Regions from separate parts of the Paenibacillus sp. J22P169 genome, predicted to be linked through region 1. Evidence: riboswitches for the same ligand, from Rfam matches in the RefSeq annotation. Region 1 holds a riboswitch; the other holds the start of a gene.
What was found. A riboswitch is a leader RNA that binds a small molecule or an ion and turns the genes downstream of it on or off. The one in region 1 is predicted to bind thiamine pyrophosphate.

Region 1 (4,214 bases):
CTAGACCTGAGAGCGACACCTTGCGGTCATAGCTGTTCAGCACGACCGTCGCGCCGACCACTAGCCGTCCGCCGGCTTTCGGAACGATATAGCACCCTGGTGTGAACAGGGTTTTCTTCAATATAGGCTTCGGTGTCCTCACGGAGAAGCACTCGCCCTTCACGGGATACATCGGCAGATCGATGCCGATGCTCCCTAGCAGCTGACCGCTCCACGTGCCTGCGGCGACGACCACGTGGTCGCTGTAGAGCGGACCGGCGGCCGTCAGCACGCCGATGACGCGCTCCTGCGCGGTCAGCAGCCCTTGCACCTGGGCGAACGGTTGCACCTTCGCCCCCAGTACCTGCGCCGCCTGCGCGAATGCCGCCGCAAGCAGCGGAGCATCTACCTGCCCATCCTCGGGCAGGTACAGGGCTCCGCGCGTCGCCCCGCTCAGCGCGGGCTCTATGGCCGTGGCTTCAGCGGCGCTGAGCCACTGGGCCTTCTCGCCCGCGTCGCGCTGGAGCTTTTCCCGCGCGCGCAGCTCCTCCTCTTGAACGTCGCTGAGCGCGACGTTCAGCAGCCCCTCACGGACGAGACCGATGTCGATGCCCGTGAGTTCTCGAAGTTCCCCGCTCAGCTCGGGGAACATGGCACGGCTTTGTCGCGCCCACTGGAATAGGGCGCCTGTGTCTTCCATCTCGGACTGCGCCCCGAGCATGCCCGCTGCCGCTGCCGAGGCTTCTGTGCCTAGCTGGCTGCGCTCCAGCAGCGTGACGGATTGCCCTCTTTTTGCCAAGTAATACGCGATGGATGTGCCAATCACACCACCGCCAACGATGATGACATCTGATCTTGCTGCTGACATTTAACTCACCTCTATTTGTCTAAGCTCATCTTGGTAGGCTATAACGGCTCCGAGAGGATCCGCCGCTTCCCATATTCCGCTCATGACTGCGATGCCAGATGCTCCTGTATCCAGCACGGATCTTACACTTGCAGGCGTCATCCCGCCAATCGCAATCACTGGAATGTTAATGTGATTAACTAATTCCCGTAATTGCTCCAAGCCTCTTGGGGGCACTCCTTGCTTGGAGTTGGTCGCAAAGATATGACCGAACATGACATAATCGGCGCCATCTTGTTCACGCCATTTCGCCTCATCTGCATGATGCACTGAGACTCCTATGCGCTGTATCCCCCGGCAAAACTCATCTTGTATAACAAGTGCTGGCGTCGTGCCTGGAAGCTGAAGCCCCCCTGTCTGTAAGGCGAGCGCAATAGAAGGAAAACCGTTGACGTACAAACGCTTCGCAGGAATCCCCTGCTCCAATAAGTACTGCACGCCGATAAACACTTCGTCCAAGGACTTCATTTTCTCGCGAATATGGATCGCCGTGACATACGGGTAGATTTGAACCGCAATTTTCGCCAGTTCAGACCATGTAAGCTTCCCGTCCGTTATGACATGCAGCTCTTTCTCCGACACCTACAACCCACTTCCTCTCCACCAAACATCACTTGTGTTCATTAGCAAGCAAACTATTCTGACACCGTCGTAAAACACAAAAAAACCACTTTCCTCAGGAAAGTGGTTGTAGGCTGCCTCATCATAAACAAATATTAAATCGGCTCCAAAATTCGTTCCACTTTCCTCCGCTGGCATAAACCAGATCAGGTTCAAAGGGTTCAGTCTACACTGTCTCAGCCTCTCGGCGCCCCTAGGGATTCATTCGTATGCAATTACTCAATATCATAGCATGACAGCCAACTCTTGGAAATAACAATTTTCCTATTGAAACCATTCCCAAAACTTCCCGTATAGCATATCAGTAAAACTTATATTAAAGGGGTGTTTTCAATGGAGCCATTTGTACTCCCAGAACCAGATCGACGAAGACCAACCTCGCTCCCGCCGGGCTTGGTGACCAAAATCATTGCCGGCCTTATTATCGTTCTCGTCCTTATCTTTGGAAAGTCCACCTTCTATACGGTCCAGGAGCATGAGAAAGCGGCCATTTTAACCCTAGGCAAATACACGACTGAAAAAGAAGCTGGGCTGCACTTTAAACTCCCTTTCCCTATTCAACAGGTCATTGTACTTCCTGCCAAAAAGACACAGCGTATCCAAATTGGCTTCCGTGAAACCAATGGCAAAATCACACCCGTAGAAGAAGAAGCGATGATGATTACGGGGGATGAAAATATTTTATCCGCTGATGCCGTTGTGGAATGGAATATCAGTGACATGCGTAACTACTTGTACAATATTGATAATGCTGAATTGTTCCTTCGCAACTCCGCGAGTGCAGCGATTCGTTCGGTTATCGGCGCTACGGCGCTAGACTTTGCCATTACAGAAGGAAAAACCGAGGTCCAAGGCAAGGTTAAAGAGCGACTGATTGAGATGCAGACGAAGTATCAAACAGGTATCCATATTGTCGATTTGAAGTTCCAAGATATCGAGCCGCCAGCGGGCGATGTGCAAAATGCTTTTAAAGATGTAACCAACGCTCGTGAAGAGAAAAATACGAAGATTAACGTAGCGACAAAATACGAAAATGATATCCTTCCAAGGGAACGCGGTAACGCTCAGGCACTTCTAGAGAATGCCGAGGCCCAGAAGAAATCACGGATTTTGAATGCACAGGGGGATGTTGCGAAGTTTAACGCCCTATATGCAGAGTACGCCAATAATAAATCAGTTACAGAGAGCAGGCTTATCATCGAGACGTTAGAGAAAATATTACCGAATGCCAAAATTTTCATCAGCGACAGCACCGGCGAAACGGTCAAATATTTGCCGATTAATGAGCTGCTGCGCACACCTGCTGCTGCAACCGGCACGACGCAAGGAGGAGCTGCGAAATGACCTTACAAAGTAAATGGATTTTGAGATCCATCATTGGTGTCGTTCTCGTCTTTTTCTTCCTAATCTCCATCTTTATTGTCAAAGAAGGCCAATACCGCGTCGTTCTCAAATTCGGAGAAGCCGTTCGTATCCAAACCGAACCTGGTATTCATTTTAAAATCCCATTCATTGAATCGGTTCGCACGCTCCCTAAATACCAAATGGTTTACGATAGCAAGCCTACTTCCATTTTGACCAAAGATAAGAAGCCAATCGAAGTTGATAACTATACGGTATGGCGGATTGATGATGCTCAGCAGTTCTTGCGCACGATTCAATCGATCACAGGCGGAGAAGAACGTATTGATGCTGCTGTGTACAACACCGTTAGACGGAAGTTATCGGAAATTAATTACAGCGATATCATTAGCGAAAACACACAACGTGGTAACTTGAACGATGAGATTACGAAGGAAGTTTCGGAGTTGATGGAACGCGATAACTACGGTATCCAAATCGTCGATGTACGCATCAAGCGCACGGATCTGCCCGATTCCAACAAGCAAAGCGTGTACAAACGGATGATCTCCGACCGTCAATCTATTGCGGCGAAGTACTTGTCTGAGGGCGATGAGGAATCCAAGAAAATCACCTCCAAAGCCGACAGACAGGCAAGTGAACTAATCGCGCAAGCCCAAGCGGATGCGAAGAAAATCGTAGCCGAAGGCGAGCAAGAGGCGGCTAAAATTTACAACACTGCTTACGGCCAGGATCCTGCTTTCTACAATTTCTATCGTACGCTGGATAGTTACTTGGTGTCATTTAAAGGAGAGCCTGTCATCATGCTGCCTATCGATTCTCCATACACGAAAATTTTACTTGGTAAATAAAAGTTCAATTCTCTTTATCCAAGGCTGCCATTGTGTTCAATGGCAGCCTTGGCTCGCTTCGAGCTACATTCCTGATGCCTTAAATACATACTCGACCAATTTCGTAGTCTCTTGATCTTTCGGATAAACAATCCCAAAGCCGTTGTTGGAAAAAAGCTGCTTAAATGTCAAATCAAAACTCGTCTCTTTCAGAAAATCTTCAATCGCAGTCAGTACCCCGTTGCGTTCCCCATATTCCAAAAAGGCATTATTGAGACCATAATTCAATCCGCCATGTTCAAGAAGCTCCCGCCGCCCAGGTGCCATGCCTTTCTTTGCATGAGGTTGGCAGAACTGAGCAGGAATCGTCTCTGGCATATAGTACATGTCACGTCTACCATACGGCCACTGCGTATCATGGAACAAGACAATCGGGAATTTCCCTTGTACCCTTGCGATTCTTTCGATCTCCTTCAGTTCGTGAAACACCGTATACCAATTATGGTCACCATCAA
Region 2 (4,214 bases), on a different contig from region 1:
TCGTCGAATTTGGCGAGTGACATCGTTTTTGTCCAAGCTGTAACAACGACCTCTTGATCAGCAGGCACATCCACATTGGGAACTGCGAGAACACCAGCACCAGCCGTTTTGAAATGGGTCAAGTACTCAAGTCGATCGAGCAGCTCTTTCGGTGCATCGGGATGGTAATGAATGATAATATCCCCATGCTCTAGATTGTGAACAAGCATCTCGTAACCAGGTCTTTCCTTATAGAAACCGAACTTCAAATCATGAGGGCTATGCGTACCTGAAGTAGGGATTTTCATCTCGTACATCAAGGTGCCATCTTTATGCTCGCGTCCGTAATCCTTATCAGTTGTGACCTGTATGTTGGCATGGAAATTCAGCTTGTCTAGACTATATTTGCTGGCGGAGCTTTGAATGAGTGATGTGCCAACAGAGCCAATAGCGATAATGAGCAGCGCATGTGAAATAAGGAGCCAGGTTTTATGCTTCTTTTTCAGGGCTTGCTTTTCGGCCTTTTTTAACCGAGAGGTGTTGTCTTTGTTTACCCTTGCTGCAAGCACATAGCCAATGATAGCTGCAATGAGTAGAGCTAGTCCGATATAGAGCAATATTGTCATCGTTTCAATCCCCTTCTGCATCGTGGAATGATCCATCCTGGATAAGTTCCGTTATTGAAAAATAATGAAGACACTACAAATTGTAGTTTTTCTATGGGGTAGAAGTCAACTTCTAATCTAATCCTGATTTTGGCATTAAAAATAGAGGGTTTGAAGTCCTATCGGTTGAATAGTGTAGGGAAATGTCTAAATTTGTAGAAAGTTATTTAGGGGGAGTAACAATGTCGGATCAACTGCTTGAATTAAACAGAAGGAATAGCTTAATGGTTAAGCTTTTATGGGCGTGTCTTGCACTAGGGGTCGCGGCTGCGTATACATCCGTATCCATGATGATAACCCTTTCGTCGGTTGGCGTACCGATTGCCATTGTATGTACGATTTTAACTTGGAAGAAGATTGCAATTCCTTATACGAAGTATATTATTGCGGTCGGACTAAGTGCAATTTCCTATTTTTTTATGTCGAATAGTGCGTCGTTATTTGGTCTCTTTATTCTGTACCTTAGTTTAGCTCTCATTTCTTTATACATGGACTACAAGCCGCTTGTGCTGAATGGCGTACTCGGGCTCATTAATATGAATTATTACATAACGACACTAACTCCGCATGTGGATCCGATTGGGGTTAATGCTTTTTATCTGCTCACGATTATGACGCTCATCGGGCAAAGTCAAATCGGGACGAGAATGCTAACGAACGTTGCCAGAAGTGCAAAGGAATCGGAGCTTGCTAAGACTAAGACGGATGAAATGCTGTCAGGCGTACGTACGACAACAGAAGTGCTGGGTACTTCAAGTGGGAACTTGCAAGAGAATGCCGCTGTGACAGGTAGAATTACCGAGGAAGTGGTTGCCGCTTTTCAGCAGATTACGATCGGTATTGAATCACAAGCGTCCAGCATTAACGATATTACATCAGCTATTCAGAGTGTGAATGAGACGGTTGAACAGACCACTGCGGCATCCAATACGATGAGCAGCAGATCCCGGGATACGGCGAGAATGACGAACGAAGGTAAGACCCAGATGGAAGATTTGTCGCTCAAAATCAATGATATTACCCTGATCGTCACGGAGACCTCCAATATCATGAATGAAGTGAACGAAGAGAATGTGAAAATTGAGAACATTGTTTCCACCATCGCTGATATCGCGAACCAGACGAATCTATTGTCGCTGAATGCTTCGATCGAGGCTGCTCGTGCAGGCGAGCATGGGAAAGGCTTCTCCGTTGTAGCGAACGAAATTCGGAAGCTGGCGCAAAACGCACACATCGCATCGACTGATATTTCGGAAATCCTCGGCTCGATTCAGGCCAAAGTCGTGACAGCAGTTGAGAAGGTAGCCGTTGGAATTACAGCCGTAGAATCGGGGAAGAAATCGACAGATAGCGTGAACCAATTGTTCGAGGTTATCAACACGAATACAGCGGAAGTGATGGCACAGGCAGAGCATTTGCAGCGTATGAATCAACAATTGCAAGTCTCATCGCAGCGTGTAGCGGAAGAAATGACATCCGTTGCAGCCATCACGGAGGAGTCGGCAGCATCCGTTCAGGAAGTGTTGGCTAGCGCAGAAGTGCAGCAGCATCGGGTACAGGATATCGTGGACAGCATCCGTCAATTAAACGGATTGACGCAGGATCTGAAGCATCTGATCGAGAAATAAAACGCTGAATGAGAAACCTCTGGGAAAAAAAGGATTGCCAAGTAGCGGTTAATCCGCTACAGTTAAGCCAAATGAATAGCAACACGGGTGCTTGATGAAGTCAGGCTGAGATAGTGGCCCTATGCCACTGACCGTTAATCTGATCTGGATAATGCCAGCGTAGAGACCTGATGTGCTTTTTTATGCACAAATGTTCAAGCCTGCCGTTAATCCGGTGGGCTTTTTTTGTCCTTTAGGGGGCGAAGGAGATCATGTATCCAAGGTTGGCGTGTTCGCCTATCTCATTGACAAATATGGATTGGGGAAAAGGAGTCGAGAAGAAGATGGCGCAAAAGGAAGTAAGCAAAAAAGGGTTAAAGCTGACTGATATTTTGATCACAATTGTTATTTCGGCAGTGTTCGGTGTGATTTATCGGATTTGGGGACCGATTTATGATTTGATGAAGCCGCTGGGCTTACACGCAGAGCAGTTGAGCTACGGGATGTGGTTTATGGCTGCAACTTTTGCTTTCCTCGTTATCCGCAAGCCAGGGGTTGCCCTGTTGGCTGAATTAGCTGCAGCAACGATTGAGGCGTTGTATGGCGGACATTGGGGAGTGGGGACGCTCGTGTTTGGTTTACTTCAAGGGCTTGGTGCGGAGCTCGTGTTCGCGGCATTCCGCTATCGCCGTACGAGTGTTGGAGTAACCATCCTCGCAGCTTTCGCTTCCGCGATCATGTCCATCTTCGTGGATACCTACTATGGCTATATGGAGCAGCTCAGCTTCTGGAATTACATTTTGTTCATTAGCTTGCGTCTACTGGGCAGTGCTTTGATTGCCGGCGTGTTCGCGTACTATCTAACGAGTGCATTGTCTCGCACGGGTGTACTGAATCTGATCCGTCCCGTTTCCAAAAAAGATTACGACGTACTGGGGTAAATGAGATGAGCGAAGGAATGAGCGTTACGAATCTACGGCTAAAATATCCCGGCGATGACGCCCCCCTGATCTTTCAGGGGGTTTCCTTTTCCATCGAACCTGGTGAAAAGGTGCTGCTTCTAGGGCCCAGCGGCTGCGGCAAATCGACACTGCTGCAGGTGCTAAGCGGAATCGTTCCGGACATGATTGAGCTTCCGCTCAAAGCGGATGAGATTCGCAGGCCTAGCCGGTGGGGATATGTTTTTCAAGATCCGGATACACAGTTCTGCATGCCTTATATCGACGAAGAGATCGCGTTCGTGCTGGAAAATCAGGAAGTACCGAGGGAAGAGATGCCCACGCGCATTCGGTATTATTTGGATTTGGTCGGGCTGCATGTGCCCGATCCTCACACGTTAATTAGCACACTGTCACAAGGAATGAAGCAGCGGTTAGCTATGGCTAGCGTGCTGGCGTTAGAGCCAGAGGTGCTCTTTCTTGATGAGCCAACGGCGTTACTGGATGATGAAGGCACGAAGCAAGTGTGGGACACCATTCGGACGATCAGCGGGGACAAAACGCTCCTTATCGTAGAGCACAAAATAAGCGGCATGTTAGATCTTCTCGATCGCTTGATTATCCTGACTCCAGAGGGTGGAGTTTTGGCGGATGGACCGCCGCTTGCCATGTTTGAGATATACAAAGAGCAAATAAGGGAATATGGCATTTGGTATCCCGAGGTGTGGGAGGATTATGCCAAGGAGCAATTGCAAGCGGATGTTAGGGGAGGAGAACTAAGGGAAACGTCAGCAAACGTGCAGTCCATTGAGCCTGTTATGGTTTTCCAGGATTTCGTCGGACTTCGCGGCGGGCAGATCAGGACCTCTGTGGATAACTTTAGCGTCTATCCAGGTGATTGGATCACCGTTATCGGTGCCAACGGTGCAGGCAAAAGCTCGCTCCTCCTCGCGATCATGCGGCTCATCCCAACCCGCGGAAGCTGTGTGATCGCGGGCACCAAGGGCAACAAAGTCGAGCAGCTT

Region 2: it holds a riboswitch for thiamine pyrophosphate, as region 1 does, so the genes downstream of both, AC58QG_RS32210 (ECF transporter S component) here and AC58QG_RS21330 (thiamine phosphate synthase) in region 1, are expected to answer to the same signal.

What each region holds. Positions count from the first base shown of each region.
Region 1 covers NZ_JCAUAO010000004.1:250,999-255,212, reverse strand. Annotated here, with positions in the region: gene thiO (glycine oxidase ThiO) at 1-847, opposite strand, end outside; gene AC58QG_RS21330 (thiamine phosphate synthase) at 848-1,468, opposite strand; TPP riboswitch at 1,614-1,712, opposite strand; gene hflK (FtsH protease activity modulator HflK) at 1,841-2,851, shown strand; gene hflC (protease modulator HflC) at 2,848-3,720, shown strand; gene AC58QG_RS21315 (class I SAM-dependent methyltransferase) at 3,784-4,214, opposite strand, start outside.
Region 2 covers NZ_JCAUAO010000012.1:100,441-104,654, forward strand. Annotated here, with positions in the region: gene AC58QG_RS32200 (DUF3105 domain-containing protein) at 1-605, opposite strand, end outside; gene AC58QG_RS32205 (methyl-accepting chemotaxis protein) at 827-2,272, shown strand; TPP riboswitch at 2,346-2,455, shown strand; gene AC58QG_RS32210 (ECF transporter S component) at 2,596-3,192, shown strand; gene AC58QG_RS32215 (ABC transporter ATP-binding protein) at 3,198-4,214, shown strand, end outside.